Regions from separate parts of the Enterobacter sp. C3_dUdeg genome, predicted to be linked through region 2. Evidence: predicted binding sites of a transcription regulator. Region 2 holds the regulator's gene; each other region holds the start of a gene.
The links. The regulator CRP, encoded in region 2, controls carbon source genes, mostly activating them, when cyclic AMP is high. The targets are predictions, from matches to a motif close to ATGTGANNNNNNTCACAT.
Positions count from the first base shown of each region.

Region 1: the regulator CRP is predicted to act here: its motif matches at 7,192-7,209, upstream of cdd (cytidine deaminase).
Region 3: the regulator CRP is predicted to act here: its motif matches at 3,295-3,312, upstream of AC27FC_RS13305 (ABC-F family ATPase).

Region 1 is NZ_BAAKFX010000001.1:176,512-186,653, forward strand. Features, by position in the region: gene mglB (galactose/glucose ABC transporter substrate-binding protein MglB) at 219-1,217, shown strand; gene mglA (galactose/methyl galactoside ABC transporter ATP-binding protein MglA) at 1,297-2,817, shown strand; gene mglC (galactose/methyl galactoside ABC transporter permease MglC) at 2,833-3,843, shown strand; gene AC27FC_RS00800 (glutamine synthetase family protein) at 3,893-5,281, opposite strand; gene sanA (outer membrane permeability protein SanA) at 5,406-6,122, opposite strand; gene cdd (cytidine deaminase) at 6,249-7,133, opposite strand; gene AC27FC_RS00815 (CidB/LrgB family autolysis modulator) at 7,263-7,958, opposite strand; gene AC27FC_RS00820 (CidA/LrgA family protein) at 7,955-8,350, opposite strand; gene AC27FC_RS00825 (type 1 glutamine amidotransferase) at 8,542-9,258, opposite strand; gene AC27FC_RS00830 (AraC family transcriptional regulator) at 9,318-10,115, shown strand.
Region 2 is NZ_BAAKFX010000005.1:41,078-51,219, reverse strand. Features, by position in the region: gene AC27FC_RS14070 (cytosine deaminase) at 1-1,259, shown strand, start outside; gene tsgA (MFS transporter TsgA) at 1,263-2,447, opposite strand; gene ppiA (peptidylprolyl isomerase A) at 2,726-3,298, shown strand; gene AC27FC_RS14055 (putative adenosine monophosphate-protein transferase Fic) at 3,405-3,989, shown strand; gene pabA (aminodeoxychorismate synthase component 2) at 4,020-4,583, shown strand; gene argD (bifunctional acetylornithine/succinyldiaminopimelate transaminase) at 4,671-5,891, shown strand; gene AC27FC_RS14040 (YccS/YhfK family putative transporter) at 5,888-7,975, opposite strand; gene crp (cAMP-activated global transcriptional regulator CRP) at 8,033-8,665, opposite strand; gene AC27FC_RS14030 (OsmC family protein) at 8,977-9,381, shown strand; gene AC27FC_RS14025 (phosphoribulokinase) at 9,448-10,142, opposite strand, start outside.
Region 3 is NZ_BAAKFX010000004.1:262,539-272,680, forward strand. Features, by position in the region: gene AC27FC_RS13300 (glycoside hydrolase family 31 protein) at 1-1,502, shown strand, start outside; gene AC27FC_RS13305 (ABC-F family ATPase) at 1,594-3,189, opposite strand; gene ldtB (L,D-transpeptidase) at 3,412-4,332, shown strand; gene AC27FC_RS13315 (GntR family transcriptional regulator) at 4,376-5,092, opposite strand; gene AC27FC_RS13320 (PTS sugar transporter subunit IIC) at 5,108-6,430, opposite strand; gene AC27FC_RS13325 (glycoside hydrolase family 1 protein) at 6,482-7,858, opposite strand; gene AC27FC_RS13330 (aldo/keto reductase) at 8,007-9,047, opposite strand; gene AC27FC_RS13335 (efflux transporter outer membrane subunit) at 9,150-10,142, opposite strand, start outside.

The DNA.
Region 1 (10,142 bases), on a different contig from region 2:
AGCGTTTTAGGGGCTGAAACGCTATGTAACGGTGATTATTCACTTTCACTATAGCCAATGTGCCGCAAACAACGAATAAAACGCATTTCTGGAGCGTTACCGAACACGGAAGATAGAAATTTTATAAGTGAACTTCGGCTGTCAGTAACGTTTTATTAACACCTGCCCGCCGATCGTTATTCACAAGAACTACCCTGCATAAAAAAACCGGAGATACCATGAATAAGAAGGTGTTGACCCTGTCTGCCGTAATGGCAAGCATGCTTTTTGGTGCAGCAGCGCACGCTGCGGATACCCGTATTGGTGTGACCATCTATAAATACGACGACAACTTCATGTCTGTTGTACGTAAAGCGATTGAGAAAGATGCGAAAGCAGCGCCAGACGTTCAGCTGCTGATGAACGACTCCCAGAACGACCAGTCCAAACAGAACGACCAGATCGACGTTCTGCTGGCGAAAGGCGTGAAAGCCCTGGCCATCAACCTGGTTGACCCGGCTGCAGCAGGCACGGTTATTGAAAAAGCGCGCGGCCAGAACGTGCCAATCGTCTTCTTCAACAAAGAACCTTCCCGTAAAGCGCTGGATAGCTACGACAAAGCGTATTACGTCGGTACCGACTCCAAAGAGTCCGGTATTATTCAGGGCGATCTGATCGCGAAACACTGGGCGGCGAACCCGAACTGGGACCTGAACAAAGACGGTCAGATTCAGTTCGTGCTGCTGAAAGGCGAACCCGGCCACCCGGATGCTGAAGCCCGTACCACCTACGTTATCAAAGAGCTGAACGACAAGGGTCTGAAAACCCAGCAGCTGGCGTTAGATACCGCGATGTGGGATACCGCTCAGGCGAAAGATAAAATGGACGCGTGGCTGTCCGGCCCTAACGCGAACAAAATCGAAGTGGTTATCGCCAACAACGATGCGATGGCAATGGGTGCGGTAGAAGCGCTGAAAGCGCACAACAAATCCTCCATTCCTGTGTTCGGCGTAGATGCACTGCCAGAAGCGCTGGCGCTGGTTAAATCCGGTGCGATGGCCGGTACCGTTCTGAACGATGCCAACAACCAGGCGAAAGCGACCTTCGATCTGGCGAAAAACCTGGCCGATGGCAAAGGCGCGGCAGATGGCACCAGCTGGAAAATTGAAAACAAAATCGTTCGCGTACCTTACGTGGGCGTAGACCAGTCCAACCTGGCTGAGTTTATCGGTAAATAAGTTAGCGGTACTGTCTCCACTGGGCGCAATTCGTTGCGCCCTTTTATAACGCGATATGCGAGGCCAACAAGGTATAATTATGGTCAGCACAAATACTCAGTCATCCGGTGAATACCTGTTGGAAATGAGCGGTATCAACAAGTCATTTCCCGGCGTTAAGGCACTCGATAATGTTAATTTAAAAGTTCGTCCTCACTCTATTCATGCCCTGATGGGGGAGAACGGTGCGGGTAAATCAACATTATTAAAATGTCTTTTTGGGATCTATCAAAAAGATTCTGGCAGCATTCTTTTTCAGGGGAAAGAGATCGATTTCCATTCAGCGAAAGAAGCACTGGAAAACGGTATCTCGATGGTTCACCAGGAATTAAACCTGGTGCTGCAGCGTTCAGTCATGGATAACATGTGGTTGGGGCGTTATCCAACCAAGGGTGTCTTTGTCGATCAGGACAAAATGTATCGCGACACCAAAGCGATTTTTGATGAGCTGGATATTGATATCGACCCGCGCGCCCGCGTGGGAACATTATCCGTCTCCCAGATGCAGATGATCGAAATCGCCAAAGCGTTCTCCTATGATGCGAAAATCGTCATCATGGACGAACCGACATCGTCATTAACGGAAAAAGAGGTTAATCACCTTTTTACCATTATTCGTAAGCTAAAAGATCGCGGCTGCGGCATTGTGTATATCTCCCACAAAATGGAAGAGATCTTCCAGCTGTGCGATGAGATTACCATTCTGCGCGACGGTCAGTGGATTGCCACGCAGCCGCTGGAAGGGCTGGACATGGACAAGATCATCGCCATGATGGTCGGCCGTTCCCTTAACCAGCGCTTCCCGGATAAAGAAAACAAGCCGGGCGAAGTGATCCTGGAAGTACGTAATCTGACCTCGTTACGCCAGCCGTCTATTCGCGATGTCTCCTTCGACCTGCACAAGGGCGAAATCCTGGGGATTGCCGGTCTGGTCGGGGCAAAACGTACCGATATCGTGGAAACTCTGTTCGGTATCCGTGAGAAAGCCGAAGGCACTATTACGCTGCACGGTAAGAAAATTAACAACCACAACGCCAACGAAGCCATTAATAATGGTTTTGCGCTGGTGACGGAAGAGCGTCGTTCGACCGGTATTTATGCCTATCTGGATATTAACTTTAACTCGTTAATTTCTAACATTCGCAATTACAAAAACAAAGTCGGACTGCTGGATAACTCCCGCATGAAGAGCGATACCCAATGGGTTATTGACTCCATGCGCGTGAAAACGCCAGGACACCGCACCCAAATTGGTTCGCTGTCAGGCGGTAACCAGCAAAAAGTCATTATCGGACGTTGGTTATTAACCCAGCCAGAAATTCTGATGCTGGATGAACCGACCCGCGGTATTGACGTCGGCGCGAAGTTTGAAATTTATCAGCTGATTGCCGAGCTGGCGAAAAAGAATAAAGGGATCATTATTATTTCTTCCGAAATGCCGGAATTGTTAGGGATCACGGATCGTATTCTGGTTATGAGCAATGGTCTCGTTGCCGGTATTGTTGACACCAAAACGACAACGCAAAACGAAATTTTGCGTCTTGCGTCTTTGCACCTTTAAGATCAGGGGCTCCTCATGAGTGCGTTAAATAAAAAAAGTTTTCTCACTTACCTGAAAGAAGGCGGTATTTACGTTGTTCTTTTAGTACTGCTGGCTATCATCATTTTCCAGGACCCTACGTTCTTAAGCCTGCTGAACCTGAGTAACATTCTGACCCAGTCCTCCGTGCGTATTATTATTGCGCTGGGCGTGGCGGGCCTGATCGTAACCCAGGGGACGGACCTTTCTGCCGGTCGCCAGGTGGGGCTGGCGGCGGTTATCGCGGCAACCCTGCTGCAGTCGATGGAAAACGCCAACAAGGTCTTCCCGGAAATGGCCACCATGCCGATTTTCGTGGTGATCCTGATTGTCTGCGCCATCGGTGCGGTGATTGGTCTGATCAACGGTATCATTATCGCCTACCTGAACGTGACGCCGTTTATCACCACGCTGGGTACGATGATCATCGTTTACGGTATCAACTCCCTGTACTACGACTTTGTCGGTGCTTCCCCCATCTCGGGTTTTGACAGCGGCTTCTCGACCTTTACGCAAGGGTTCATCGCGCTGGGCAGCTTCCGCCTGTCGTATATCACCTTCTATGCGCTGATTGCGGTGGCCTTCGTCTGGATCCTGTGGAACAAAACGCGCTTTGGTAAAAACATCTTCGCTATCGGCGGTAACCCGGAAGCGGCGAAAGTCTCCGGCGTGAACGTTGCCCTGAACCTGCTCATCATTTATGCCCTGTCCGGCGTGTTCTACGCCTTCGGCGGGATGCTGGAAGCGGGCCGTATCGGCTCTGCAACCAACAACCTTGGCTTCATGTACGAGCTGGATGCAATCGCAGCCTGCGTGGTGGGCGGCGTCTCCTTCAGCGGCGGCGTGGGTACGGTACTGGGCGTGGTGACCGGTGTGATCATCTTCACCGTCATCAACTACGGCTTGACCTATATCGGCGTGAACCCGTACTGGCAGTACATCATCAAAGGCGCCATCATTATCTTCGCGGTCGCGCTGGATTCACTGAAGTACGCGCGTAAGAAGTAATTGCTCCTCGCGATATCCGGCCCGCTCATCGAGCGGGCTTTTTTATGACTTATGCCAGCAGTGACTCCTCTCGGGTCACGATGCGCTCAAACCAGTCGAGTTCAGAGAGCTTGCAGGCGACCCACTGTTCGGAAAAGGCGTCGCCCAGGCTGTCGGTGAGGTACTGACAGCGGGCAAAGGTCTCAATCGCCTCCTGCTGAAACAGCGGCAGCGCGGGTTCATCATGCTGCGGTTCGGGCAAATCCTCGTCGTCGATGTTTTCCAGCCCGTACAGCATGCCGGTCAGGATAGTGGCTGCCACCAGATAGGGATTGGCATCGGCCCCGGCCAGCCGGTACTCGATACGACGGTTGTGGTCATCCGAGCAGGGAATACGCAGGGCGGCGGAGCGGGTGTTATAGCCCCAGGAGTTAAATACGGGCTCCGTCAGGTTTTTACGCAGGCGACGAAACGCGTTAACGCCCGGCGCAAGAATGGCGACGGAGGCGGGCATCAGCGCCAGCTGCCCCGCGATGCACAAACGCATCATGCTGTTAAGCGCGTTCACCGGGGAAGCAAAAACGTTTTCGCCGTGACGATTGTTCAGGCTGAAATGGAAGTGCAAACCGCTGCCGGACAGCTGGCTGAAAGGCTTCGCCATAAAGTTGGCCTGCAGGCCGTGCTTTTCGGCAACGTAACGGGTCAGGCGACGAAGCGCCAGCACGTTATCGCAGACCTCAACGACGCGATGGCTGTGCTTCAGGTTTAATTCGTACTGACCGGACTCGGCTTCCGCCACGATCCCGGACAGCGGGATGCGCTGAAGGTGCGCCAGCTGTTCCAGCTCGTCAAACAGTGCCGCATGGGCCGTCGTAGTATCCATATGAAAACAGCCCTGATTTTGCGGATCCCGATTGTCATGTCCCGTCAGATAGAACTCGATTTCCGGGGCAATCACCGGGAAGAGACCGTGCTGGTGGAAGCGGGCCAGCACGTTCTGCAGTATCACGCGCGGCTCAAGCGGGCAGGGGGTATCGTCACTGTCTTTCATCGTCAGCAGGATCTGCGCATTGTGCTGCGGATCCTGCGGGCAGGGGCGCAGGGAGCCGGCGACCGGCACGCAGAGTCGGTCCGGTTCATCATGAAGTGGGGCGGCGATTTTTCCTTTCTGATCCATCGAGTAGACCGAAAGGGGAAAATAACAGCCTTTTTCCAGGCTCAGCATGCTCTCCACCGACAGACGCTTGCCGCGCATCGTGCCGTTGATATCGTTCAGGTAAACGTCTACATGTTTCGTCTGCGGGTAACGTTCCAGATAATCCGCTACTTCCACTGAAATGTTGTGCTGCAGGGCATCAATTTTTTCATCAAGCCAGAGACCGGAATTGAGTGCGCCAGGAAGTGATAAACCGGGAAAGTTAAAATACGGACGGAGACTTTTGAGGAAAAACGCATTCATTATCGAGTTCATAGTCATTCTTCAATGAAGCCGTAGCGGCAGTGAACTCAGCTTAAAAGAGCCGACGTAAAGGGGGGATAAAAAGCGTCAGGCCCGGCGTAAAGAAAGTATAAAGGCGGTCCTGTTATTTCTCCTTTTTCTGCATATCAAGCAGCTGCTCGGGCGTGACGGCCGGGTAACCCTGCGCGTCTTCCGGCACTTCGTGCATCGCCGGAATCGGCACCAGCGGGCCTAAAAAGCGCGGTTCGCGTTTGAAGATATACAGATCGGCCAGGGCGCCAAACCGCGCGCCGAACTCGCGCACGCGCACGCTCAGCATATCTTTTGGCGACGGCACCGCGTAACACTGCGCCTGAATGCCCATATGCAGCGCGATAAACAGCGCGCGCTCGCAGTGGAAGCGCTGGGTAATGATGATGAAGTCGTTGGTATCGAAGACTTTACGCGTGCGCACGATGGAGTCCAGGGTGCGGAATCCGGCGTAGTCGAGCACGATATCGGCAGGGTCCACGCCCGCGGCAATCAGGTCCTTACGCATCGTCACCGGTTCATTGTAGCTTTGCAGCGCGTTATCGCCGCTCAGCAGCAGGTAGTTCACCTTGCCGCTGTTGTAGGCGTTCAGCGCGCCCTGAATGCGGTAACGGTAATACTGGTTGATCACGCCGGTGCGGTAATACTTGGCGGTGCCGAGCACCACGCCAACCTGACGATAGGGCAGGTCCTGCAGGTCGTCAAAGATGTAGGGGGCGGTTTTCCAGCTCATCCAGCGATCGAGACCCAGCACGATCAACAGCAGTATGCCGACCAGGACAGACAGGCTGTAAAAAACGCGCTTTAACATGGAGATGGCTCGTTCGTGGATGAAATTTAACTCAGGCTACTTTACCCGCCTGGTTAGCGCAAGAAACAGCGACTTAACTGAGGGGTTTTTCAGCAAACTGGCGGGCATTTCTGCCCGCCGGAAGGATTACGCAAGCAGTACGCGGTCAATCGTCGTGCAGCCCAGCGCTTTAAGCGTCGCGGCGGTCGCATCCCACTGAATCAACGGCGCATCGGCAATTTCTGCCAGAATAGCGCGCTGAATGTCCGGATAGTCATAGCCGTTCAGGCTCAGCAGGTTAAGCGCGCCCTGCAGCGGTGGCAGGGTTGGGTTAAACGCGGCGTTTTCCGCGTAGCTGCCGCTAAAGATCCGGCCATCGCGGCACTGCAGCGCCACGCCGCTCGGGGACTTGCTGTACGGCGTGTGGCTTTTGTTGGCCGCGCGAATGGCCGCCTGGCTCAGGTCATCGCCGGACAGGGCGTAACCGTGGTCCTGCTCGTCCATCAGCAGCGTTTTGATCTCCAGATCTTTCGGGCCAAACGCGTCAGGCAGATAATCCCCCAGCGTGTGCGGCGCGCGGCCCGGCAGGTTGATGCGCAGCTGCAGCCCGCTGTTCAGCTCGTTCATAAACTGACGGCAGTGGCCGCAGGGGGTGTAGTTAACGGTAATGGCGCTCAGGGCTTTTTCACCGCGCAGCCAGGCGTGGCTGATGGCGCTCTGCTCGGCGTGAACCGTTTGCTGCATGGTCGCGCCCAGGAACTCCATATTGCCACCGAAGTACCAGGTTCCGCTGACGCCGCGCGCAATGGCCCCGACGTTAAAGTGGGAGAGATCGGCCCGCGCGCAGGCGGCAGCCAGAGGAAGCAGTGCGAAAGCCAGCGCGTCTTCTTCCAGTCCCGTTGCCTGTTTCAGCATCGTGACCTGCTCCGCGGTCAGCAGGGCGGGGAAGTGTGCATCTGCCAGAACGGGAGCCAGGGCTGACTGCAAATTCTCTGCAAGCTGGGCGAAAGCAGCTTGAAAACGTGGGTGCATGGCGTTTGCCTCATAAAGGTTAATGGATCGGTAGTTTACGGAGCCGTCAGGGCTTTATATGTGATCCACTTCTCATTATGTATGCAACTTATGAAATCAAAATGAAATTTGCGCGACGCATCGCAAATTTTAGCCCATCACCGCCAGAATCAGCGGGAAAATGAACGGGGCCAGCAGGGAGGTGATAATCCCGCAGATCACCAGCGCCAGGGAGCTAAACGCCCCTTCCTGATAATCCAGCTCCGCGCAGCGGGCGGTGCCCAGGGCGTGGGAAGCTGTTCCCATCGACAGCCCCCGTGCCGCTTTAGTGTGAATACGCATCCCGTTCAGCAGGGTGTGACCAAACACCGCACCCAGAATACCGACGAAAATGACGCACATCGCGCTGATGGCCGGGATCCCGCCGAGGCTGCCGCCGACCGCCATCGCGATAGGCGTGGTCACCGATTTAGGCAGGATAGAGGCGGCAATTTGCGGGGAGGCCCCCATCAACAGCGCCACCGACGTGCCGGTGATCATCGCCACCAGGCTGCCCACAAAACAGATGGTAATGATGGATTTCCAGCGGGCGCGGATCTGATGGAGCTGCTCGTATAAAGGAAAGGCGAGCGCCACAACGGCAGGCTGCAGCAGGTCGTTTAAAATTTTGCTGCCGGCAAAGTAGCGTTCGTAGGGAATGCCGGTGAGCAGCAGGAACGGAATAATTACCACCATCGCCACCAGCAGCGGGTTCAGCAACGGCATTTTAAAACGTGCGGCAAGCTTGCGCGCGGCGAAGAACACCGCCAGGGTTAACGGCAGCGACCACCAGATATTGGCCATCATTTTTTTGTTTTCTCCCCGACCACGTTACGTTCGCCATGCACCAGATGCGAACTCCAGCTCACCACAAGGAAAACCACCAGCGTACTGACCGCGCAGGAGACCACAATCGGGCCGAACTGGGCCTTGAGCAAATCAAAATACTGCATGACCCCGACGCCGATGGGCACGAAAAGCAGCGCCATGTAGCGAATGAGGACGAAGCAGCCGGGGTTGACCCATTTTGCGGGCAGGATTTGCAGCGCCAGCAAAACGAAGAGGATCAGCATACCGATAATGCTGCCGGGAATGACGATCGGCAGCAGCGACGCGATGAAAATCCCGGCGTACAGGCAGGCGTAAATTAGGACGAATGCGCGCAGATATTGCCAGATAATATTCAATGATTTGCTCATGGTGATAGTCCTTGCTGAAACGCATTCATCATACAATTAAACCTAAAAATGTGCCACGGATCACATCATGAAATTTGAGCATACCAGACATTCCAGAATGGAACGTCTGGTATCACCGCACAGGGGCAGGCTACAGTTTAGAGGAAAGGGCGTGCGGTGGCGAAGTGACGAGCCAGAGAAATGCCACTGAGTCAGGCCTCGCGTTGGGCGGCGAGTTTATCCAGAAAAGAAAACAGCACCTGGTTCATTTCGCGATAATCATGCGAGCGTAGTTTTTCCGCCGTTTCGACAAAACGAAATTCAGCCGCGCGGCTGAGATCGTTCTGCGAATGTTCAATCAGCAGCTCAACCACCTCCGGCGTCAGTTCCATATGACACTGAAAACCGTAAACCCGTTCGCCATATTGCACGATCTGACGGGGGCAGCCCTCGCTGTAAGCCAGCACTTTAGCCTGCGGCGTCAACCCTGGCATGTCGTTATGCCAGTGTCCGACGTTCAGCTCGTGGCCAAAATCCTCAAACAGCGGGTTCGCCTTGCCAGCATCTGTGAGCCTGACGGGAAATTTGCCGATCTCTTTTTCCGGGCTATGGCAAAACGCTGCGCCCAGCGCTTCACCGATAAGCTGCGAGCCCAGACAAACGCCAATCACCGTTTTACCTGCCTCTATTGCGCGGCCGATGAGCCGCATTTCCGCCTGCGCGTCAAACCAGGGGCACTCCTGAAGCGTGGTGGCAGGTGACTGCGGGCCTCCCATGATGATAAGCAAGTCTGTGCTCTGCAGATCCTCGGGTAACGGATCGCCCTGATAAACTCTGGAGTAGCTCATACTACAGCCGCGATTTTCCCCCCAGACTTCATATGCGCCTGGCGCTTCGAAATATTCATGAATGATAAAATGAATGTGCATTGCGTCTCTCTCCGGTTACGTGTACAAGCAGCATCATAAGAGGAAGGGAGGAATGTGAAATGCCAACCGTTATCGATAAAACGCCAATTCACGACGATGCCATCGGATGGTCCAGAGGGGCTATTAGCTATACGCGCGGCGAAGTGGATCCCCCTCACCAGCATCCACAGGGGCAACTTTTGTTTGCCATCAAAGGGGTGATGCTGGTCGAAACCGGCAATAAGCGTTGGGTCATACCGCCACAGCGCGCGCTCTGGATCCCTCCCTTTCAGGAGCATACCTACAGCGTGTTATCCGCAACGGAGCTCCGCGCGGTCTGGTTTAGCCCCGCGCTGATATCGCAATGCCGATCTTTTAAACGGAAAGAAGAGGTTCACGTGATTATGGCGACGGCGTTGTTCAAAGAGCTGATTGCCGGGCTGTTCAGTGCGCAATACCGGCCAGCCAGCCAGCGCAGCATGGCCGTTTTGCTGCTCGAAATCCTCAGCGAGGCGCAGCAGATTTCGGCCGAATTACCGATGCCCGTGGATGAGCGGTTACATCGCGTTGCCTGTGACATCATTGCCAGCAATTTCTGGGACGTTTCGATGGACAGGCTGGCGGAACAGGCCGCGATGTCTGAACGCACATTCTCACGCGCCTTTATCAAAGATACCGGCTTTAGCTTCCGGGCCTGGCGACAGCGCGCAAGGATTTGTGCCTCGCTGGATCTGCTCGCCAACGGATACCCGGTTAAGCAGGTGGCCTGGATGCTGGGGTTTTCCGGGCAGGCGGCATTTGCGGCGGCGTTTCGCGCCATTGTGGGGGCAACGCCGGCTGACTTTCTCCCTGAACAGAAGCGCTTCCCAGCGATATAGAGAGCGGCTACTATAGCGCGTCTTTTT
Region 2 (10,142 bases):
TGTGGCAGCTCGCCATTGAGAACGGGCGATTTGGTGACATCACCCCGATGGACGACACCCACGCCGAAAGTTATGAAGTATTGAACGCGCGCGGCGGGCTTGCGATCCCGCCGTTCATTGAGCCGCATATTCATCTTGATACGACCCAGACCGCGGGTGAGCCGAACTGGAACCAGTCCGGCACGCTATTCGAAGGCATTGAGCGCTGGGCGGAACGCAAGGCGTTGCTCAGCCATCAGGATGTTAAAGCGCGCGCCTGGAAAACGCTGAAGTGGCAAATTGCCAACGGCATCCAGTTTGTCCGTACCCATGTGGATGTCTCCGACCCGACGCTCACCGCCCTGAAGGCGATGCTGGAGGTGAAGCAGGAGGTTGCCCCGTGGGTGACGCTGCAAATCGTCGCGTTCCCGCAGGAAGGTATTCTCTCTTACCCGAACGGCGCGGCGCTGCTGGAAGAGGCGTTAAGGCTGGGGGCCGACGTGGTGGGGGCGATCCCGCACTTCGAGTTCACCCGCGAGTATGGCGTGCAGTCGCTGCATATCGCTTTTGAACTGGCGAAGAAGTATGACCGTCCGCTGGATATCCACTGCGATGAAATCGACGACGAGCAGTCGCGGTTTGTCGAGACGGTGGCAACGCTGGCGTATGAGGCAGGCATCGGCCCGCGCGTGACGGCCAGCCACACCACCGCCATGCATTCCTACAACGGCGCTTACACCTCGCGGCTCTTCCGTCTGCTGAAAATGTCGGGAATTAACTTCGTCGCTAACCCGCTGGTCAATATTCATCTTCAGGGGCGCTTTGATGACTATCCGAAGCGCCGCGGCATCACCCGGGTGAGAGAGCTACAGGAAGCGGGCATTAACGTCTGCTTCGGTCATGACGACGTCTTCGACCCGTGGTACCCGCTCGGCACCGGCAACATGCTGCAGGTGCTGCACATGGGGCTGCACGTCTGTCAGATGATGGGCTATCCGCAAATCGACAGCGGCCTGAATCTCATCACCCATAACAGCGCCCGTACCTTCGGCCTGAGCGATTACGGTATTGCCACGGGGAACCCGGCGAACCTGATTATTCTGCCTGCCGAGAGCGGGTTTGAAGCGGTGCGCTGTCAGGTGCCTGTGCGCTGGTCGATTCGTCAGGGACGGGTGATCGCCACGACGCAGCTGGCGCAGACGTGGATCCAGATGGATATCGGAGGAGAAGAGGTAAGTTTTGCCAGAAACAGCCCCTCTGCCGAGCGCAAAGGGGCGTAGGGGTTAGTGAGACGCTGCCGCCGCGTTGTGCTGGCGGTGGCGGGTCACGAAGCCCAGAACGAAGCACATGATAAACACCACGGCATACAGGCCGTTTGCGGTGTGCAGCGCCGCCAGCGGACCGCTGTGGGCGACGATCGGGCCAGTGACCACGAAGGTCAGCATGGTGCCGATGGTGCCGCAGGTCAGGACGAAGTTAACCAGCTTCGGCGAGGCCACTTTGGTCTGCAGGGAGCCCAGGGTGATGATAGAGGTATAAATGGCGCTGGAGAAGAAGCCCAGGGTCAGAATGAACCACGGCATATGCTCCGGTGAACCGTTGATGAACAGGTACATCAGCACGGTCGCCAGCCCCGCCAGCACGGTCAGAATGCGCTGCAGGTCGAAGAAGCGCAGGATGAAGCTAAACGCCCACATGCCGAACATGTAAGACATCCAGAAATCGCTCACCAGTTTACCCGCGTCGTTCAGGCTCATGCCCAGACCTTTGGCATACTCCGGTACCCAGGAGATAAAGCCCAGCTGGCCCAGGATGTAGCACAGCGCGGCGATGGAGAGGAACAGCACGCCGATGCCCCACTTTTCTTTCGCAACAGGCTCTGCGGTGGTTTGCGCTTTCTTGCCCAGCACCGGGAACTTGCAGCCGAAGGTCAGAATAAAGATCGCCACGTAGACCAGGCCGATGCAGGCATAGACCCAGTACCACTCAATGCTGCGCGCCAGCAGAACCGCCGCGAGCATCGGAAAAATCATTCCGGCCATGCTGAAGAAGGAGTCGGTAAACAGCAGACGCGCGCCGCGCTGGCGGCCTTCATACATGTGGGTAATCAGGAACGTACCGATCGACATGGTGATCCCGCTCACCAGACCGAGCACGAACATGGCGGCGGAGAACAGGGCGATGCTGTGGCTCAGCATCAGGCCCGCCACGGCGGCAACCATCAGCACAAAGCCAAAGCGCAGCTGGGTTTTCAGCGGGACGATTTCCATCAGCCAGGCATTCAGGAAGATAGAGATCAGGATCCCCGCGTTGAGGAAGGTAAAGGTGTTACTCATGCTGGAAACGGGCAGCTGGAAGTAGTCTGCGATATTCCCCATCACCATCCCGGTGACGATCACCAACGCGCCGGTCAGGGCGTAGGAGAAGAAGCTGATCCATGTGAGCTTGATGCGATTGCTGTTAGTCATGTCTGGCCTGTTCAGAAAAAGAAAAGCGCCCGGGGGGCGCTGAGAGCGGGCAGATTTTAGTCGCTAAAGTGATCTATTCCTATCTTTTAAGGGTAATGATTACGTCATTGCAGGTTTTAGTGTGATCTAAATCACATTAATTGACGGCGTAACCAATCGTTTGCGCGGTAATAATTGTTTCAATTTCGTAAAATTAGGTAAAAGGCTGGTCTCCGTTCATACTGCTCTTTAGAATCAAGCCATTCGCTTTTTATACTGCGCTTTGTTAAGGAATTCTCATGCTCAAATCAACACTGGCGGCTGTCGCAGCTGTGTTTGCTCTTTCTGCCGTTTCCCCTGCTGCGCTGGCAGCCAAAGGGGACCCTCACGTTCTGCTGACCACCTCCGCCGGGAATATTGAGCTGGAACTGAATAGCCAGAAAGCCCCTGTTTCCGTGAAAAACTTCCTCGACTATGTGAACAGTGGTTTCTATAACAACACCACTTTCCACCGCGTGATCCCAGGCTTCATGGTGCAGGGCGGCGGCTTCAACGAGCAGATGCAGCAGAAGCAGCCTAACCCGCCAATCAAAAACGAAGCGGACAACGGCCTGCTGAACAAGCGCGGCACCATCTCCATGGCGCGTACCGCAGACAAAGATAGCGCGACCAGCCAGTTCTTCCTGAACGTGGCGGATAACGCCTTCCTCGACCACGGTCAGCGCGACTTTGGCTATGCCGTTTTCGGTAAGATTGTGAAAGGCATGGACGTGGCCGATAAGATTTCTCAGGTGCCTACTCACGACGTCGGTCCGTACCAGAATGTGCCGTCAAAACCGGTGGTTATCCTCTCCGCAAAAGTTCTGCCGTAATTCTTCTGAACGCGGGCTTCTTCTGCCCGCGTTATATGACCCTCCCTGCGAAAGCGCGTTTTGCTGCTTATACTTGTGGCAAACGGACTATTCAGGGAGGCGTTAAGTGAAAAAGCTCACCGACAAGCAAAAATCCCGTCTCTGGGAACAGCAGCGTAACGTCAATTTACAGGCCAGTTGTCTCCTTGAAAAAGGTAATGGTCCCTCAGAGCCCCATATTGAGACGCTGGAGCTTGGGCCTTCCGCGCCCGGGTTGCCCCATCTGTGCCTTATTCATCGTCATTTGTACCGCAGCGAGATGAAGCGGGCAGGCGAGTTACGCACTGACGATATTTTTAAGGGTGACATTCCTTTCTGCCATTTCGAATACATCGAGAAGATGGGTAATGAGCTGATGGCGGCGCTGGAAAGCGAAAAGTATCTCGTGGGTCTTGAGAAAGCGGCGTTTGTTGATCGGGTTAGCCACTATTACTGCGAAATCAACATGCTGCATCCGTTTATGCGCGGCAACGGTATTGCCCAACGCGTTTTCTTCGAGCAGCTGGCGCTCCACGCGGGCTACGCATTGGACTGGCGCGATATCGATCCCGACCAGTGGGTGGCGGCTAACCGAAGCGGCGCAACGGGGGATTTAACCGCGCTGAACGCTATCTTTGCCAAAGTAGTGAGCGAAGCGCGGGAATCTGAGTAGAATAGGGCGGCATTTTTTTCGGGGGCCGCCATGATTCTGCTGATTGATAACTACGATTCCTTCACCTGGAACCTTTACCAGTATTTTTGTGAACTGGGTGCAGAGGTGGTTGTCCGCCGCAACGACGAGATCGGACTGGCCGATATCGGGACGCTGGCTCCGCAGAAAATCGTGATTTCTCCGGGGCCGTGTACGCCGTCGGAATCGGGTATTTCTCTGGATGTGATCCAGCACTTTGCCGGCAAGCTGCCGATACTGGGTGTCTGCCTGGGCCATCAGGCGATTGCTCAGGCGTTTGGTGCCACCATCGTGCGCGCCGCGAAAGTGATGCACGGTAAAACCTCTCCGGTCACCCACGCCGGCACCGGGGTATTCACGGGGCTCAATAACCCGTTAACCGTGACGCGCTACCATTCCCTGGTGATTGACCCGTCTACACTGCCCGACTGCTTTGAGGTGACCGCCTGGAGCGATACGCAGGAGATCATGGGGATTCGCCACCGCGAATGGGACCTCGAAGGCGTGCAGTTCCACCCGGAAAGCATCCTCAGCGAGCAGGGGCACGCGCTGCTGGCAAATTTCCTCAATCGCTGAATATCTGTTGCCTTGCTGTGATTTTTTATGCATATTTTGTGATTATATTTTCACAATCACTGTGACATAAAAATGGATGGTCATGACATGGCAACTGAACAACCAGCAATTACCCGCGCGACATTTGATGAAGTGATCCTGCCGATTTATGCACCGGCTGAGTTTATCCCGGTGAAGGGAAAAGGCAGCCGCGTCTGGGATCAGCAGGGTAAAGAGTATGTGGATTTCGCGGGCGGTATTGCGGTCACTGCGCTGGGTCATTGCCATCCCGCGCTGGTTGAGGCGCTGAAAACCCAGGGCGAAACCCTGTGGCATACCAGCAACGTGTTCACCAACGAACCGGCGCTGCGCCTGGGCCGCAAGATCATCGATGCGACCTTTGCCGAGCGCGTGCTGTTTATGAACTCCGGCACTGAAGCCAACGAAACTGCGTTTAAGCTGGCGCGCTACTACGCGACAACGCGCCACAGCCCGTACAAAACCAAAATCATCGCCTTCCACAATGCCTTCCACGGACGCTCCTTCTTTACCGTCTCCGTTGGCGGCCAGCCGAAGTATTCCGACGGGTTTGGCCCGAAACCGGCCGACATTGTCCACGTGCCGTTTAACGATCTGCACGCGGTGAAAGCGGTCATGGACGACCATACCTGCGCCGTTGTTGTCGAGCCGATCCAGGGGGAAGGCGGCGTGACGGCGGCAACTCCGGAATTCCTGAAAGGGCTGCGCGCGCTGTGCGACGAGCATCAGGCGCTGCTGGTCTTTGATGAAGTGCAGTGCGGGATGGGGCGTACCGGCGATCTGTTCGCTTATATGCATTACGGCGTGACGCCGGACATCCTGACCAGCGCCAAAGCGCTCGGCGGCGGTTTCCCGGTGAGTGCGGTACTGACGACGCAGGAGATCGCCTCCGCGTTCCACGTCGGTTCTCACGGTTCCACCTACGGCGGTAACCCGCTGGCGAGTGCCGTGGCGGGTGCCGCATTCGACATTATCAACACGCCGGAGGTGTTGAACGCCGTGAGCGCGAAGCGCGAGCTGTTCGTAAAACACCTGCAAAAGATTGATGAACAGTACGATGTGTTCAGCGAAATTCGCGGGATGGGGCTGTTGATTGGCGCCGAGCTGAAGCCGCAGTACAAAGGCCGGGCGCGCGACTTCCTGCACGCCGCCGCCCACGAAGGGGTGATGGTGCTTAATGCCGGGCCTGACGTGATGCGCTTTGCGCCGTCGCTGGTGGTAGAAGACAAAGACATCGAAGACGGTTTAACCCGCTTTGCCGCAGCGGTCGAGAAGATCGTAAAAGGCTAATACTCGGTTCGCTTTAGCCGGCGCGTTAACCAAATGCCGTGATGCGGACGCTGACGCCATGCCACCGACGAAATGGTGTGCATGGTGTTCAGATGCCCCAGAACGCGCTGTAAATGCTGCTCCAGGGTGCTCATTGGCCCGTGGGTCAACGTCTCCGGCGCTTCCAGAATGTTTGAGTCGCCCGACTCGCCCGGCGCGTCATACTCCAGACGCTGCTGGCACCTCTGCAACGCAATTTCACACGACTGCAAATAGCGCTGCGCCAGATCCGGCGTCAGCATCGTGTGCTCGCGCGCCAGCGTGGTCATGGCGTTAATGTGCTCGACGATAAACTGGCTGTGCGTCACCCAGAGCTTCATGTCTGCCAGATAGTGCGAGTTAAAGCCCGGCTCCTGCATCGCCTGGTTGAGCGAGTTAAACAGGGCGTTGTGCGCCTGGTTGACCTTCATCCGCTGATAGGCCAGCGGGGAGGGCTGCGGATCGTCGCTCAGGATCAGGCGAATAGCCTGCTGGTCGGCTTCCAGCGCGTCGTGGGCGTTCTGCCTCAGCAGCCCGCTCTGCCACTGCGGCCACAGCCAGACCATGCCGCCAAAGGCAATCAGGCAGCCGATCAGGGTATCAATCAGTCTGGCGACAATAAACTGTTCGCCATTGAGCGTGAGCAACTGCAGCGTATATACCGCCGTCACCGTAAAGCCCACCATCGCCCAGCCGTAGTTTTTGCGGATAATCAGGTAGCTCACCAGCGTAATCGCCAGCATCCCTGCCAGGGTATAGCCTTCCGGCACGTGGAAGTGCAGCGTCACGCCTGCAATGATCAGCCCGGCCAGCGTTCCGCCAGCCCGATGCAGAATACGCACCCGCGTGGCGCCGTAGCCGTTCTGGGTGACAAACAGCACGGTCATTAAGATCCAGTAGGGTTTCGGCAGGTGCAGCGCCATACCCATCAGGCTGGCGGTACTGAGCATCACGCTGATCCTTGCGGCGTTGCGCAGAGCGGACGATTTAAGAGAAAGATAGCTTTTGAGCGCGGGCAATAGCGGAAGCCGTTTTTGCTTATCCGCCATCAGGTCGCGGGGATAAAGCGGGCGCTGCGTGCGCAACACGCGGGCGATGCGGCTGAAGTGCCAGGCGGCAAACTGGCCGACCGGGTTATCGGGATGCTGGCGGGCGATTTTCTCCAGCGCGCCCAGCTGCTTGTCCATGTTAAAGCGCGTCGGGTAACGGTGATAGAGAATATCATCGGCCAGCACGCGCAGGCGTGCCGAGACGGTCTGCGCGTTCCAGCGGATCACCGCTTCGGCGTGGCTGCGCTCGACCAGCTTTTGCACCTCCTGCGGGTGGTGAAGGCTTACGGAGATATGCTCCTGTAGATCCAGCCCGACCTGGAAGGTGCGCAGCAGCCGCTTGTACTCGTGGTTCTTGTTGGCGGCGAGCATATGCAGCTGCTGATAGCACTGGCTTATGAGATCCACCACCTTCTGCTGGCGCGTCAGCAGCGGCGGTAAGGATTTTTCCGGGTCGGTATGCTGGGTGAGCAGGGTGTATTTGGCTTCGCAGTAATCCGCAAGCTGCACATAGAGCAGGCTCAGGGATTCACGCAGCGGCTGCTCACGCCACAGCCAGAACCAAAACCAGTTAAACAGCCAGTACCATAATGTCCCCAAGGCGTAGATCAGCAGCGGCTCCCACACCGGCATGTTCCCGGCGAGGCTCAGCGTGAAAATGGCCGCAATCAGCGAGGCGGGAAGCAGGCGAGCGTGCAGCGAACTGATTTCCGCCGTGACGCCAAGGGTCATCGCAAGTACGGTCAGGATCAGCGGCAGCGGGATATCCCGGGCAAGCAGGAGTTGTACGGCGAGGCTACAGCCCGCAAACAGGCAGCCACCAACGATCAGGCGTTTGAAAAAACGCTTATGCGGCGTGTCCAGACCGGCGATGTTGCAGCAGGCGGGCACGAGGGAAAACAGCAGGCCTTGTTGAAGATGTCCGAGGATCAGGCCTATGGCCACAGGAAGACACAACACCAGCGTTTGTCGCAGTGCGTAGTTAACTTCCGGGTGATAGATCAGCCTGCGCCACATGGGGAGTAGAGACAAAAACGGCGTGACACCTTGCGATGGCACGCCGTTTAAGCGGAATTAACGCGTTCCGTAGACCACGATGGTTTTACCGTGGGCGGAGATCAGGTTTTGATCTTCCAGCATTTTCAGGATACGGCCCACTGTTTCACGGGAGCAGCCGACGATCTGACCAATTTCCTGACGGGTAATTTTAATTTGCATGCCGTCCGGGTGGGTCATGGCGTCTGGCTGTTTCGCCAGGTTCAACAGGGTTTGTGCGATACGGCCGGTAACGTCCAGGAAGGCGAGGTTACCCACTTTCTCTGACGTGACCTGCAGACGGCGCGCCATCTGGGAAGAAAGACGCATCAGGATGTCAGGGTTAACCTGAATCAGCTGACGGAACTTCTTGTAAGAAATTTCAGCCACTTCACATGCTGTCTTTGCTCGAACCCAGGCGCTACGTTCCTGGCCCTCTTCAAACAGGCCCAGTTCACCGATGAAATCGCCCTGGTTCAGATAAGAAAGGATCATCTCTTTCCCTTCTTCATCTTTGATCAGCACTGCCACCGAGCCTTTAACGATGTAATACAACGTTTCCGCTTTTTCACCCTGGTGAATCAGCGTGCTCTTCGATGGGTACTTATGAATGTGGCAATGAGACAAGAACCATTCGAGAGTCGGGTCTGTTTGCGGTTTGCCAAGCACCATGCGCTGTTATCCTCTGTTATAAGCTGTCACCAGAGTCATCAGATGCATCCGGACTCTGGGGTTGCAATCGAATTCTTACCCATACCCTGGGAAGTCGGCTACCGTAACGTTTCGCAGCCAGTAAAGTTTGATGTCCTCTGCATACACGTGTAACGTCAATGTATTACTGTAGCATCCTGAGTGTTTTAGCATAGCTTTCGCCGCGTGTCTCCTGGTGTCTCGCTTCAGCATGATGCAGGTCGCCTTCCATTGCGATAAATGTAACGCACGCGTAATCTGTCACCAAAAATGCAACGTTGGAGTTAATGAATATGCAAGCGCGCGTGAAATGGGTTGAAGGTTTAACGTTCCTGGGCGAGTCCGCGTCAGGACACCAGATTTTGATGGACGGTAACTCCGGCGATAAAGCACCCAGCCCAATGGAAATGGTGCTGATGGCGGCAGGCGGATGCAGCGCAATTGATGTGGTGTCGATTCTGCAAAAAGGACGTCATGACGTGACGGATTGTGAGGTTAAACTCACGTCAGAGCGTCGCGAAGAGGCGCCACGCCTGTTCACCCATATTAACCTGCACTTTGTGGTCACCGGTAAAGAGCTGAAAGACGCGGCGGTCTCGCGTGCGGTGGACCTGTCTGCGGAGAAGTACTGCTCGGTGGCGTTAATGCTGGAGAAAGCGGTAAAAATCACGCATTCGTATGAAGTGATCGAGGCGTGATTGATGGGGCATCGTGCGTGTTGATGCCCTCACCCTAACCCTCTCCCACAGGGAGAGGGAACATGCTCACGCGATCTGCTTCCCTTCCATCAGTCGCTCCACCAGCGGCGTCATGATGAGCTCCATCGCCAGCCCCATTTTTCCGCCCGGCACGACTAACGTATTCATGTGTGAAATAAACGAGCCCTGCAGCATTGCCAGCAGCCAGGGGTAATCAATGCCTTCGAGATTGCGGAAATGGATCACCACAAAGCTCTCGTCCAGCGACGGGATGCTTTTAGCGGCAAACGGATTCGAGGTATCCACCGTCGGCACGCGCTGGAAGTTGATATGGGTGCGGGAGAACTGCGGCGTCAGGAAGTTAATGTAATCCTCCATGGAGCGCACCACGGAGTCCATCACCGCCTCTCGCGAATGGCCGCGCTCGCTCATGTCGCGCGTCAGCTTCTGGATCCACTCCAGGTTAACGATAGGGACCACGCCGACCAGCAGATCCACGTGGCGCGCCACGTCGTGTTGAGGCGTGACCACGCCGCCGTGCAATCCTTCGTAAAAGAGGACGTCGGTGGGTTCCGGCAGCGGCTGCCACGGGGTAAAGGTTCCCGGCACCTGATTCCAGGGTACGGCTTCATCATAGGTGTGCAGATACTTGCGGGACTGCCCTTTGCCGCTCTTACCGTACTCTATAAAGGTTTGTTCCAGCAGGCCGAAGTCATTGGCCTCCGGGCCGAAGTAGCTGATGTGTTTACCCGAATCGCGCG
Region 3 (10,142 bases), on a different contig from region 2:
ACTTCATCCGCCTGTGCGAAGAACACGCCATTCCGTGCGACTCGTTCCAGCTCTCCTCCGGCTATACCTCTATCAACGGCAAGCGCTACGTCTTCAACTGGAACTATGACAAGGTGCCGCAGCCGAAGGTGATGAGCCAGGCCTTCCACGACGCGGGGCTGAAGCTGGCGGCAAACATCAAGCCGTGCCTGCTGCAGGACCATCCGCGCTATAACGAAGTGGCGGAGAGCGGCCTGTTCATTCGCGATTCAGAAACCGATGCACCGGAACGTTCCAGCTTCTGGGATGACGAAGGCTCGCACCTCGACTTTACCAACCCGCAGACGGTGCAGTGGTGGCAGAACGGCGTCACCACGCAGCTGCTGGAGATGGGCATCGACTCCACCTGGAACGACAACAACGAGTACGAAGTGTGGGACGGGGAGGCGCGCTGCTTTGGCTTCGGCAAGGAGATTGCCATCAAGCACATTCGCCCGGTGATGCCGCTGCTGATGATGCGCGCCTCGCTAGAAGCGCAGCAGCGTTTCGCGCCGGAAAAACGTCCGTATCTCATCTCCCGCTCCGGCTGCGCCGGGATGCAGCGCTACGTTCAGACCTGGAGCGGCGACAACCGCACCAGCTGGGACACCCTGCGCTATAACATCCGCATGGGGCTGGGCATGAGCCTGTCCGGCCTGTTCAACGTCGGCCACGACGTCGGCGGTTTCTCCGGCGACAAACCGGACGCCGAGCTGTTCGTGCGCTGGGTGCAGAACGGCGTGATGCACCCGCGCTTTACCATTCACTCGTGGAACGATGACCACACCGTAAACGAGCCGTGGATGTACCCGGGCGTCACGCCAGCCATTCGCGGTGCGGTTGAGCTGCGCTACCGCCTGCTGCCGTACCTCTATACCCTGCTCTGGCAGGCGCATGCCGACGACGAGCCGATGCTGCGCCCGACCTTCCTCGACCACGAGCACGATGCGCAGACGTTTGAGGAGTGCGATGACTTCCTGCTGGGCCGCGACCTGCTGGTGGCAAGCGTCGTCGAAGCCGGGCAGCGCGAGCGACGCGTCTGGCTGCCGGATAACGACACCGGCTGGTATGATTTTTACACCCACGCGTGGTATGCGGGCAGCCAGTCGATTGTCCTCGACGCGCCGCTGGAAAAACTGCCGCTGCTGGTGCGCGCCGGTGCCGGTCTTCCGCTGAGCGAACGCATCACGCATGTGAGTACCGAAAAAGATACGACCCGTGAGCTGAAGCTGTTCCCGGTGAAGGGCGTCGGCACGACCACCGGAATACTGTTTGAAGACGACGGCGAAAGCTGGGGCTACCAGAACGGCAACGCGCTGTGGGTGGAGTGGGAAATGGTGTGCGACGGAGCAACCATCAACCTGAAGGTCAACGCGCGCGGGGATTATCGTCCGGCGTGGAAATCGCTTAAGGTGTCGCTGCCTGCAGGGGAAAAACGTACGCTGCTGGTGAACGGGGTCGAAGGGGGCGAGTGGGTGGTCTAGTGCGGCCTGATGCCCTCACCCTAACCCTCTCCCACGGGGAGAGGGAACAGAACGTAGGCCGGGTAAGGCGAAGCCGCCACCCGGCTTTTTTTTAGTTCTCGATACCTTTACTGCGCAGGTAATCTTCGTAATTACCGGTGAAGTCCACCACGCGCTCTGGCGTAATTTCGATCACGCGGGTCGCCAGCGAGCTGACGAACTCACGGTCGTGAGAGACGAAGATCAGGGTACCCTGATACATCTCCAGCGCCATGTTCAGGGATTCGATAGATTCCATGTCCAGGTGGTTAGTCGGTTCGTCCATCACCAGGATGTTTGGTTTTTCCATCATCAGCTTGCCGAACAGCATGCGGCCCTTCTCACCACCGGAGAGCACCTTAGCCGGCTTTTTGATGTCGTCCTGGCTGAACAGCAGACGACCCAGAATGCTGCGTACCGCCTGCTCGTCATCGCCTTCCTGCTTCCACTGGCTCATCCAGTCGAAGACGGTGAGGTCGTTTTCGAACTCATATTCATGGTCCTGCGCGTAGTAGCCAATCTGCGCGTTTTCAGACCACTTCACGGTGCCGTTGTCCGGCTGCAGTTCGCCGACCAGGGTTTTCAGCATGGTGGATTTACCCACGCCGTTGGCACCGAGGATGGCAATCTTCTCGCCCACTTCCAGCAGCAGGTTGAATTTTTTAAACAGCGGACCGTTCTCAAAGCCTTTTTCAAGGGCTTCCACTTCCAGCGCGTTACGGAACAGCTTCTTGTCCTGCTCGAAGCGGATGAACGGGTTCTGACGGCTGGAGGCTTTGACTTCGTCCAGCTTGATTTTGTCGATCTGACGGGCACGCGAGGTCGCCTGACGCGACTTAGAGGCGTTGGCGCTAAAGCGGCTGACGAAGGACTGCAGGTCAGCAATCTGCGCTTTCTTCTTGGCGTTATCCGCCAGCAGACGTTCACGCGCCTGGGTAGCCGCCGTCATGTACTCGTCGTAGTTGCCCGGATAAACGCGCAGCTCGCCGTAGTCCAGATCCGCCATGTGCGTACAGACCATGTTCAGGAAGTGACGGTCGTGCGAGATGATGATCATGGTGCTGTCGCGATCGTTCAGCGTCTGCTCCAGCCAGCGGATGGTGTCGATGTCCAGGTTGTTCGTCGGTTCGTCGAGCAGCAGGATGTCCGGGTTAGAGAACAGCGCCTGTGCCAGCAGCACGCGCAGCTTCCAGCCCGGCGCAACTTCGCTCATCGGGCCGTAATGTTGTTCGACAGGAATGCCCACGCCCAGCAGCAGCTCGCCCGCGCGCGCTTCCGCCGAGTAGCCGTCCATCTCGCCGTACTGCGTTTCCAGATCGGCTACTTTATAGCCGTCTTCTTCGCTCATTTCGGCCAGCGCGTAGATGCGATCGCGCTCCTGCTTCACTTCCCACAGTTCCCCATGCCCCATGATCACGGTGTCGAGCACGGTGAACTCTTCGAAGGCGAACTGATCCTGACGCAGCTTACCGATACGCTCGTTAGGGTCGAGCGATACGTTACCGAGCGTCGGCTCCAGGTCACCGCCGAGGATCTTCATAAAGGTGGATTTTCCGCTACCGTTGGCACCAATCAGGCCGTAACGGTTGCCGCCGCCAAATTTGACGGAAATGTTTTCGAACAGCGGCTTACTGCCAAACTGCATAGTGACGTTGCTGGTAACTAACACGGGGAGATTCCTGCGAAAAGTGTGATAAACACGGCATTATGCCACAATTCCGAATTGAGATCCCGTGTTGCGGCAATCCACTAAACTTTAACAAAATCGAAAAAAATGTGATTTCGTACACATCTGAATTCCCTGTTAGCGGGAATGCACATATAATGCGCTCCCATCACAGATTCAGACTTATCAACTCATCGCCAGAATGGCTTAGATACCTCGCACAACATGAACATGAAATTAACAACGCTTTTTGCGGCGGCGTTAGCCGTAGTAGGTTTTTGTAAGACCGCGTCTGCGGTGACGTATCCCCTGCCAACCGACGGTAGCCGTCTGGTAGGCCAGAACCAGGTTGTGACGGTACCAGAAGGTAACTCTCAGCCACTGGAGTATTTCGCTGCGCAGTACCAGCTGGGCCTGTCTAACATGCTGGAAGCGAACCCGGGCGTTGACCCGTATTTGCCGAAAGCGGGCACCGTGCTGAATATTCCTCAGCAGCTGATCCTGCCGGATACCGTTCATGAAGGTATCGTGATTAACAGCGCCGAAATGCGTCTGTATTACTACCCGAAAGGCACCAACACCGTTATCGTGCTGCCAATCGGTATCGGCCAGCTGGGTAAAGACACCCCAATGAACTGGACCACCAAGGTTGAGCGTAAGAAAGCGGGCCCAACCTGGACGCCGACTGCCAAAATGCACGCGGAATACATCGCTGCGGGTGAACCGCTGCCAGCCGTTGTACCGGCAGGCCCGGATAACCCAATGGGTCTGTACGCGCTGTACATTGGCCGCCTGTACGCTATCCACGGTACCAACGCCAACTTCGGTATCGGCCTGCGCGTAAGCCACGGCTGCGTGCGCCTGCGTAACGACGACATCAAATTCCTGTTCGAAAACGTGCCGGTCGGTACGCGCGTGCAGTTCATCAACGAACCGGTGAAAGCGACCTCTGAGCCAGACGGCAGCCGCTACATCGAAGTGCACAACCCGCTGTCCACCAGCGAAGACCAGATCAACAACAACGAAATCGTCCCTGTTACGCTGAACAGCGCGGTACAGGCGGTGACTTCTCAGCCAGACGTAGAAACGGCGATTGTTGACCAGGCCGTGCAGAACCGCTCCGGTATGCCGGTGCGTTTGAACTGATAGCGAAGCATTAAAAAAGCGGGCCTCGTTGCCCGCTTTTTTTTTATCCGTTATTCACGATCACGATCCCGCCGTGGTCGTACCGATAGTGGCAGTGGGCATACTCCAGCGGCGTGCCGTCCTCCAGATAAATCACCTGCTCCACTTCCAGGATGGGGTCGGTCTGCTCGCAGACCAGATGCTCCCTGTCCAGCGCGTTGGGCTTAAGCGCCCGCACCACCCGATACGACCCCATAATTTTCAGCGCCAGCGTCTCCTGCACGTACTGGAACACTGAACCTTCAAGATGGTTTTTCGTCAGGCCCGGCACCAGATTCATCGGCATCACCGTGGAATCCAGCGACATCGGTTCGCCGTTCAGCAGACGGAGTCGAATGAAGTCATAGATCGGCGCATCGGCGTTAATCATCAGCGACGCCTGCTCTTTTTCGTTCGGGAAGCGCAGCTCGAAATGCACTACCCGGCTGGTCACCGTGCCCAGATGCGCCCAGGTTTTAGTCGCGCCAAAGTAGTCGCTGCCGGAGAGGTCCCACTGCGAGAGCTGAAGGAAGTTTTTGCGGATGAACGTGCCCTGGCCCTGGCGGGTATAGACCAGACCTTCGACGATGAGCTGGCGCATCGCCTGCTGAATGGTCATCCGGCTGGAGTTGAACTCCGCCGCCAGCGCAAACTGGTCTGGCAGGGGTTCGTTGGCGGCGTACTGCTGGCTGATAATGCGTTTCTTAATTTCCCGCGCTATGGTGATGTACTTCGCCGCCATCGTTCTTCCTTTCAGTTAGTTTTCTATCCCGCTGTTTTTCAACGCCACTCTCTCGGCAATCTTGAGGAAAGGCAGGTAGAAGAATACACCAAATACGATGATTGCCAACTGCACCACCACCGCCCGCCAGTCCCCTGCCGTGGCCAGCCAGGCGCTGAGAATGGGCGGCGTGGTCCAGGGGATCATCACCACGCAGCGCGACATTAGCCCCAGCGTGGTACAGAGCCAGGCGAAGTAAATGCCGATGGCGGGCAGCAGCACAAACGGGATCATCAGCGGCAGGTTAAACACGATCGGCAGGCCGAAAATCACCGGCTCGTTGATGTTGAACAGACCGGGCGCCAGCGACAGACGCGCCACCTGCTTCGCCGATTTTTGTCGGGAGAAGATAAAGATGGCGATCAGCAGCGATATCGTGCTGCCCGTGCCGCCCACCATGCCAAACGTCGGCACGAAGATGTTGTTGATGATATGCGGGATGGGCTGGCCGTTGGCGAAGGCCAGCATGTTCTCGTTGGTGTTGATCAGCAGGAACGGCTCCAGCACCACGCTGTTAACGACTGACTGATGAATACCGAGCGTGAACAGGAAGTTACCGAAGCTGTAGATGAAAATCGTCCCCGGCAGGCTGGTGTTAATCAGCCGCAGCGGCTGCTGGATAAAGGTGGTAATAAGATGGATCAGGTCCGTGTGCAGCACGTTTGCCAGTATCGCCGCCAGCACCGCGAACAGGGAGAGCGTGAGAATGGTCGGGATCAGCGCGGTAAAGGATTTGCTCACCGCCGGAGGCACGTTTTCCCCGAGGGAAATGTGCAGCGCCTTCAGGCGCGAAATGGCGATAAACACTTCCGTTGAGAGCAGCCCGATCAGCACCCCGGCGAAAATCCCGGTTGAGCCAATATTGGTGAACGTCAGCACCTGGGTGATGTTCACCGCGGCATCGCTGCCGACGGGCGTAATCTGCAGGCGCATCGGCATCATGATGATGAAGCTGCTGACGGCGATAACCACTGCCGAGACCGGATTGTCGAAATCTTTGTTGCGCGCCAGCGACCAGGCAATCATCGGGGCCAGCAGCAGCGCGGCAATGTTCAGCGTGCCGTTGATAATCGCCTCGCCCCACACCTTAAACTGCGCGAGCGTGTCGCCGTGAAAAATCCACGGAAATACCACGTTGTTCACCAGCACCGCCAGACCGGCGAGGATGAAAATCGGCATCACCGTGGCGAAAGCGTCGCGCAGGGAGCGCAGGTGCACCTGATTTGCCAGGCGCGCCGAGAACTCTACAAATTTATCGACAAAAGACTGCATGTGCGGTGTTATTTTTGTTTCAGACATAGCGGATAGTTCCCATCAATCAGTCACAAAAACGGCCCGGCAGCGTACGGCTTACATCTCGCGTCCGTTGGTATGGATAACCTGTTTTAACCACGCGTAGCTCTTCTTCGGCACGCGCTTCAGGTCTTTCAGGTCATGGTTTTCACGGTTGACATAGACCACGCCGTAGCGTTTACGCATGTCGCCCTGGGAGCTGAGAATGTCGATTAACCCCCAGCCGAGGTAGCCGATCACCTCTGCCCCGTCCTCGAACATCGCCTCCTTCATGGCATTGATATGCGCCCGGTGGTAGTCGATGCGGTAGGTGTCCTCGATCGGATTGACGCCGTCCCAGGACTCAATCACCCCGATGCCGTTTTCGATCGGGAAGACCGGCATCCGCCAGTCGTTGGCGTAGCGGGTGATGATGGTGCGAAAGCCCAGCGGATCGATCTGCCAGTTCCACTCGGTGGCCTTCAGGTACGGATTGTTTTTCTCGCCGTGCAGCAGGTAATAGTTCACCGGCGTGCCTTCCGGGATCGCATCGCTGTCCAGCGTTTTGCTGGCGTAGTAGCTGAAGGCCATATAGTCGTTTTTAGTCCGCGCCAGCAGCGCTAAATCCTCGGCGCGGTAGATATCGCCAAAGCCCTCCTGCTCCACCACCGCCATAACCGCGGGGCTGTAGCCCTGCCCTGCGAAGACGCGCAGCAGGTTCTGGTTGAGGAACTCGTCGTACTGCTGGGCGCAGAAGATATCGCGCGGTTTGCAGGTGGCCGGGTAGATCAGCTGGTGCGCCAGCATGCCGCCCATCAGCTGGCCCGGTCTGGTCTGATGCAGATATTCGGTCAGCGCCATGTGCGCCACCATCGTATGGTGCTGCAGCTCGTACAGCTCGCGCAGGGTTTTCTCACCGTGCATATAGCCGGAAATGCGGAACGCTTCAGGCATATGGAAGATGTTCTGCTCGTTGAAGGTCAGCCAGTACTTCACGCGGTCGCCATAGCAGTCGATCATCTTTTTGCCGTAGCGGATAAAGGCCTCCATCACGCGGCGGTCGTTGAAGCCGTTGTACTCCTGCGCCAGCGCCAGCGGCATATCGAAGTGGTACAGGCAGACCATCGGTTCGATGCCGCGGGCGATCAGATCGTCAATAAAGCGGTCGTAAAACGCGATGCCCTCGTCGTTGAACGCGCCGTCGCCCTGCGGGCAGACGCGGCTCCATGAGATCTGAAAGCGATAGCAGTTCATGCCCAGATCCTGCATCAGGTCGAAATCTTCCCGGTAGCGGTGGTAGGAGTCGGTCGCGACTTTCCAGTCGGAGACGTTATCCCCGGCTTCGCGAATGTCGTAAACCGACATCCCTTTCCCGCCCTCGTTCCATGCCCCTTCCGTCTGCATGCTGGACACCGAGTTGCCCCATAAAAAATTGGCCGGCAGCGAATTGTTCATGCTCTCTCCCTATATGACTAGTCATTTAAAATTTCATGACTAGTCATATAGGCGAAGATGAAATGGGGATCAAAGAGGAGGATCGTTTTTTGTGAGCAATGCGGGAAAAAAAGCCCCGGTTAGCGATGCACTACCGGGGCGAGGAAGGTTATTGTTGCGCGAGCTGATTGCGGCGATATTCCCCCTGCCGCTCCAGCATCCAGCCAGGGTATTCGCGCGGCAGCGCGCTCACCGCATCAAGCTGCTTGAGTTCGTCTTCGCTTAAGCGGATCCCGGTCGCGGCGATATTGTCGTCCAGCTGTTCGACGCGTTTCGCCCCAATGATGACGCTGGTCACCGCTTTCTGATGCAGCAGCCACGCCAGCGCGATTTGCGCGACGGAGACGCCCTTGCTTTCGGCGATAGTGCGCATCACGTCCACGCAGTCGAAGGCGCGATCTTTGTTCACCGGCGGGAAGTCAAACTCCAGACGACGACCGCCGGCTTCACTCTGACCGTCGCGGCCATATTTTCCGCTCAGCAGACCGCCTGCCAGCGGGCTCCAGACCATCAGCCCGACGCCTTCGCTCTGCATCATCGGTACCAGCTCGCGCTCCAGATCGCGCCCGGCAATGGTGTAATACGCCTGCAGCGACGCGAAACGCGCCAGCCCAAGACGTTCAGAAATACCGAGCGCTTTGGCAATCTGCCACGCCGCCCAGTTCGAGACGCCGATGTAGCGCACGTGGCCGTGCTGCACCAGGTTATCCAGCGCGTAGAGCATTTCTTCAATCGGCGTTGCGGGGTCGAAGCCGTGAAGCTGGTAGAGATCGATATGATCGAGCTGCAGGCGGCGCAGGCTTTCCTTCACGCTGCTGATGATGTGATAGCGCGAGCTGCCGCGCGAGTTCACCCCTGCCGTTCCCGTTTCGCCGAACACTTTCGTCGCGACCACCACGTTCTCGCGAGGGATCTTCAGGTTTTTCAGCGCCTGACCGGTGATCTCCTCCGAGCGTCCTTCCGAGTAAACGTCCGCGGTGTCGATAAAGTTGATCCCGGCATCCAGCGCGCGGCCCACCAGCTGCTCGGCTTCACTTTGCTGGAGCTGGCCAATCTTGCCCCACATGCCGCCCTCACCGCCAAAGGTCATGGTGCCGAGGCACAGTTCAGAAACAAACAGACCGGTGTTGCCCAGTTTTTGATAACGCATAAGTTATTCCTCGCATGTCGATTGGGTACCCGATAGTTATACCCGCCCCTCAGCCATCGCGAATGTGGTGTTCCTGTCCGTTTCTTGCCCAATCCTCTGAATTTATCCGCGCGGGGCGTCGCCAAAGACGCTGTAGTCCGGTAATTGCACCTGCTGATACGGCTCCCAGCCGCCGCCGAGGGCCTTGTAGAGCGCCACCAGATCGAGCGCGCTCTGCACCTGCGCCTGTGCGCGCTGCTGCTGGGCCTGCGCCAGCTGTCGCTGGGCGTCCAGCACGTCGATAAAGCTGGCGATCCCCTGCCGGTAGCTGTCGCTCGCTAAATCAAAGGCGTTTTGCAGGGCGTCGATCGTTTTTGCGAGACCCGCTTCACGCTGCTGGTCGGTGCGATAGCTCACCAGCGCGTTTTCCACATCCCCGAGCGCGGTCAGCACCGTCTGGCGATAGTCCAGCACCGCCGCTCCCTGCTGCGCGCGCGCCACCTTGACGCTGGAGACCAGTCGACCGCCCTGGAAGATGGGAATGGAGACCTGCGGGCCAAAGCTGTAGAAGTGGCTGCTCCAGTCGGTCAGCCAGTTGGTTTCGCTGTTGCGCAGGCCAAACTGCCCGGAGAGCGTAAAGCTCGGGAACAGCTCCGCCACCGAGACGCCGATTTGCGCCGTGGCGGCATGAAGGTTCGCCTCCGCTTCGCGCACGTCCGGACGGCGTCGTGCCAGCGTGGACGGAATGCCGGTCTGCACGATATCCGGCAACGCCGGCATCGGCTGCGCAGACTGAAGTTCGCCATCCAGCGCCCCTGGCGGCTTGCCGAGCAGGATCGCCAGGCCGTTCATCGCCTGCCGCTCCTGCGCCTGATATTGCGGAAGCTGTGCTTCAAGGTTGCCTAACTGCGCCCGGGCGTTTTCCACATCCATCTGCGGCGACAGCCCGCCCCGCTGGCGGCTTTCGGTGAGATCCAGCGTCTGCTGCGCGCTTTTAATCTGGGTGTTCAGCGTGGCGATAATGCTCTGCGCCCCGCGCAGCTGGAGCCACGCGCGCGCCACTTCGGCCTCCAGCGATACCAGCGCGTCGTTACGCTGCTCGATAGCCGCTTTCTG